Regions from separate parts of the Streptomyces sp. NPDC047525 genome, predicted to be linked through region 1. Evidence: riboswitches for the same ligand, from Rfam matches in the RefSeq annotation. Region 1 holds a riboswitch; the other holds the start of a gene.
What was found. Region 1 has a riboswitch for glycine ahead of gcvP (aminomethyl-transferring glycine dehydrogenase). Riboswitches for the same ligand answer to the same signal wherever they lie in the genome.
Positions count from the first base shown of each region.

Region 1 (2,383 bases):
CGCGTACATTCCGGCCATCACGGCGAGCAGCACCTGAGCGGTACAGATGTTGCTGGTGGCCTTCTCGCGGCGGATGTGCTGCTCACGGGTCTGCAGCGCGAGCCGGTAGGCCTTGTTGCCGTCCGCGTCGACGGAGACGCCGACGAGCCGCCCGGGCAGGCTGCGCGCGAACTTCTCGCGCACCGCCATGTAACCGGCGTGCGGGCCGCCGAAGCCCATCGGGACGCCGAAGCGCTGCGTGGTGCCGACGGCGATGTCGGCGCCCAGCTCGCCGGGCGAGGTGAGCAGCGTCAGGGCCAGCAGGTCGGCGGCGACGGAGACGATGGCGCCGATCTCGTGCGCCTGCTCGATGAGGGGCTTGATGTCGCGTACGGCGCCGGAGGCTCCGGGGTACTGGATCAGTACGCCGACGACACCGCGCTCGGCGGCCTCGGCCGGAATGCCCTCGCTCAGATCGGCGACGACGACCTCGACACCCGTCGGCTCGGCGCGGGTCTGGATGACGGCGATGGTCTGCGGCAGCGCGTCGGCGTCGACGAGGAAGACACCGTTCTTGACCTTGCCCATGCGCCGCGACAGGGCCATGGCCTCGGCGGCGGCGGTCCCCTCGTCGAGCAGCGAGGCACCGGAGGTCGGAAGCCCGGTCAGCTCGGCGACGACGGTCTGGAAGTTGAGGAGCGCCTCGAGCCGTCCCTGGGAGATCTCGGGCTGGTACGGCGTGTAAGCGGTGTACCACGCCGGGTTCTCCATGACGTTCCGCAGGATCACGGGCGGAGTGAAGGTCCCGTAGTAACCGAGCCCGATCATGGAATCAAGCACCTGGTTGCGGTCCGCGAGGGAGCGCAGCTCGGCCAGGACCTCGGCCTCGGTGCGCGCTCCGGGCAGGTTCAGCGCCTCGGCGTTCTTGATCACATCCGGCACGGCGGCGGCGGTCAGCTCGTCGAGCGAGCCGTATCCGACCTGCGCGAGCATCTTGGCCCGTGCTTCCACATCGGGACCGATGTGCCGCTGCTCGAAGGGAATGCCCTGCTCGAGCTGTGAGAGCGGGATACGAGGGGTGGCGGTCATTGCGGAGGCCTCCTGGTCTGACGCGACCTGCGAGGGGCACCACGGCGCGGGTACCCGGACGGCCTCCCCCTCTGTCATCTCAACCTGAGAGTTTCACCGGCCCGTGCCTCGCGAGAGACGCCGTGCCGGCTTTCACCGTCGGTGAGGAAGGGATTCGAACGTGCCCGCCCGACGCCCGCCCTACTTTCCAGAGTGACCTCGTCCGTGCGGTACAGGGGCCTGAGAGATTCCGGGGAGGAGTTGCTCCTTCGGCGCCCCCGGTGTCTCCACCGGAGAGCTCTCCCGCACGGGGTCAGCAGCCAAGCGCCAGCCTACCAGCGAGGACAACGGCCGATCCCTCGAGTGGCCGCCTGCCCCGAAGTGCTCTTTCGTAGTGATTACGAACGAACAAGGATGAGTTACGCCCCACTTCGACAAGCCTCGACCAGTTGGAGGGCCCGTGCAGACCGATATCGATCCGCGCAACCTGATCGGCCGCAAGGCGTTCGACCGGAACGGGGCGAAGATCGGCACGATCGACGAGGTCTATCTCGACGACGCCACCGGCGCCCCGGAGTGGGCGGCCATACGCACCGGTCTGTTCAGCAGGGACGCGTTCGTCCCCCTGGAGCCCAGCGAGCTCAGGAGCGACGGCACCCTGTGCATCCCCTTCGAGCGCTCCCTGATCAAGGACGCCCCCGATTTCGGCGTGGGCCGCCACCTCTCCCCCGAACAGGAACTCCAGCTCTACCACCACTACGGCCTGGACATCACGCCCCCGCAGTCCCCACCGCCACCGGACCAGGACTTCGGCCACATCGCGGGCCAGGAGACGCCCTGACCTTCACCGGCCGCCCCCGATTGCCCGCGGCGGCAGGCGCACCGCCGTCACCGCGGCTCCAACGCCTCAGGAGAGGCCACCAGCGGCAAGGGCTCCGCGGGCTCCAGCTCCGGATCATCCGTACGGAACGTCCGCACCCGCCCCGGAACCGACGACTCCGGCGTCTCGAAACGCACCGTGACCCGCCCGAGGCCGCTGCCCTGCACCCACCCGTGCCCGTACTCGGCATGCCGCACATCGTGCCCGGCGGCCCACCGCCGCTCGGCCGGAGCGACCGGCACCTCCACCGTCTCGCCCTCGCCCTCGCCCACGGCCTCCGCCGGAGCCTCCCCGGCCCGCTCCCCCTGCGCCTGAGCCTCGGCCTCCCGCTGCGTCTCCATGGCCTCCTCGGCCTCGGCCTGGGCCTGGGCCTGCGCGAAGAGATCCTCCTGCGTGTAGTCCGCGAGCCCCGTGACGCCCACTCCAAGGAGCCGCACGCCCCCGGTGGTGTCCACG
Region 1 is NZ_JBEYTL010000006.1:9,895-12,277, reverse strand. Features, by position in the region: gene gcvP (aminomethyl-transferring glycine dehydrogenase) at 1-1,068, opposite strand, end outside; glycine riboswitch at 1,266-1,363, opposite strand; gene ABZ833_RS18185 (PRC-barrel domain-containing protein) at 1,508-1,888, shown strand; gene ABZ833_RS18180 (DNA polymerase IV) at 1,936-2,383, opposite strand, start outside.

Region 2 (2,383 bases), on a different contig from region 1:
CTCCTCCGTGACGCGCACCTTGAAGAGCCAACCACCCTCGAACGGGGCGGAGTTGACCAGCGACGGGTCGTCCACGACGTCCTGGTTCGACTCGACGACCTCACCGGTCACCGGCGAGTACAGGTCGCTGACCGACTTGGTCGACTCGAGCTCGCCGCAGGTCTCGCCCGCGGTCACCGCGGTGCCGGCCCCGGGCAGGTCGGCGTAGACGACGTCACCGAGCGCGTTGGCCGCGTGCTCCGTGATACCGACCGTCGCCACACCGTCCTCGGCGTTCGAGAGCCACTCGTGCTCCTTGCTGTAACGCAGCTGCTGGGGGTTGCTCATGACCTGAATTCTCCTGTACGCGGGGGAGTGCTGATGAACGAGGCTGTTGTGCGGGGTGTCACTTCTGGCGCTTGTAGAACGGCAGCGCCACGACCTCGTACGGCTCGTGCGTGCCCCGGATGTCCACTCCGACACCCTCGGTGCCGGGCGCCGCGTGCGCCGCGTCGACGTACGCGATGGCGATCGGCTTGCCCAGCGTCGGGGACGGGGCGCCGGAGGTGACCTCGCCGATGACCTTTCCGTCGGCGACCACGGAGAAGCCCGCGCGCGGGACGCGACGGCCCTCGGCGATCAGGCCCACCAGCTTGCGCGGGGGAGCGGTCTCGGCGCGCTCGGCGGCGGCCGCGAGCGCGGCGCGCCCCACGAAGGTGTCGGACTGCGAGGTCTTCTCGAACTTCACGACCCGGCCGAGACCGGCGTCGAAGGGCGTCAGCTCAGCGGTCAGCTCGTGCCCGTACAGCGGCATGCCCGCCTCCAGGCGGAGCGTGTCGCGGCAGGAGAGCCCGGCCGGGACCAGGCCGACGGGCTCGCCCGCCTCCATCAGCGCGCCCCAGAGCTTCTCGGCGTCGCCGGGCGCGACGAAGAGCTCGAAGCCGTCCTCGCCGGTGTAGCCCGTGCGGGCGATCAGCGCGGGGACGCCCGCGACCGTGCCCGGCAGGCCCGCGTAGTACTTCAGGCCGTCCAGGTCGGCGTCCGTGAGTGACTTCAGGATGCCGGGGGACTCGGGACCCTGGACGGCGAGCAGGGCGTACGCGTCGCGGTCGTCGCGGACCTCGGCGTCGAAGCCGTCGGCGCGGGCGGTGAGCGCGTCGAGCACCACCTGCGCGTTCGAGGCGTTGGCGACCACCATGTACTCGGTCTCGCCGAGGCGGTAGACGATCAGGTCGTCCAGGATCCCGCCGTCCTCGGCACAGATCATCGTGTAGCGGGCGCGGCCGACACCGACGGAGCCGATGTTGCCGACGAGCGAGAAGTTCAGGAAGTCCACGGCCTCAGGTCCTGTGACCGTGATCTCGCCCATGTGGGAGAGGTCGAAGAGACCGGCCTTGGTGCGGACGGCGATGTGCTCGTCGCGCTCGCTGCCGTAGCGCAGCGGCATGTCCCAGCCCGCGAAGTCGGTCATGGTCGCGCCGAGCGCGCGATGCACGGCATCGAGGGCAGTCAGACGGGGGGCGGTACTCATACGTGGAACTCCCAGGGCATGACGGGCGAGGTCGATCCTCCCCATCTGTCATCGGAACCTGAGAGGTTCACCACGACCCGCTCGTACAGGGGGTCATGACTTGCACCTTGGGTGGAGCCACCGGGGCGGCCCGCTTTTCAGATGTGCCTCGCCCGCGCGGTACGGGGCCTGAGAGATTCAAGGGAGGGACTTGCTCCTTCGGCGCCCCGGTGCGTCGTACGACGGTGACCGGGAACTCTCCCGCGCGGATTCAAACGGCCTGTATGGAGTTTGCGGGCACATCATTGCACGCGCCCGCGTCACAGGGCAGTGCCAGTCCAGTAATGCCCTTGTGCCGCATTACCTTCTCTTTACACTTGCCGGGGAAGCTGCGGGAAGCAGGTACGTGACCGCTATGGGGAGGCCGATCACGGTGCGCAGGACGAGTGTCTACGCGACCAACACAGGGGTGGCCCTGCCCAAACAGGCCGCCGCCCCCACCAGGGAGAGCTGCGGCCCCCTGCCGGCGGCCGTCGTCCGCGATCTGCGGCAGCGGACCGGCCACAGCCCGCACCGGCTGACGTTCGGCGACGGCGACCTGATCGTCGTCTCCGGGCTGCCGGGCAGCGGCAAGTCCACGCTGATGCGCAGAGCCGTCGCGGGCCCGCGCATCGACTCGCAGGACACCCGCGACCGCTGGGCCCGGCGCATGCCGGACCTGCTGCCGTACGCGGTGTACCGCCCCCTGGTCCGCCTCGCGCACTACGCGGGGCTGCGCAGGGCCCTGCGCTCCGGCGAGAGTGTCGTGGTGCACGACTGCGGAACGCAGGCGTGGGTGCGCCGCTGGCTGGCCCGCGAGGCCGCGCGGCGCGGCACGACGCTGCACCTGCTGCT
Region 2 is NZ_JBEYTL010000008.1:60,084-62,466, reverse strand. Features, by position in the region: gene gcvH (glycine cleavage system protein GcvH) at 1-327, opposite strand, end outside; gene gcvT (glycine cleavage system aminomethyltransferase GcvT) at 386-1,510, opposite strand; glycine riboswitch at 1,658-1,763, opposite strand; gene ABZ833_RS23775 (AAA family ATPase) at 1,905-2,383, shown strand, end outside.
Region 2: it holds a riboswitch for glycine, as region 1 does, so the genes downstream of both, gcvT (glycine cleavage system aminomethyltransferase GcvT) here and gcvP (aminomethyl-transferring glycine dehydrogenase) in region 1, are expected to answer to the same signal.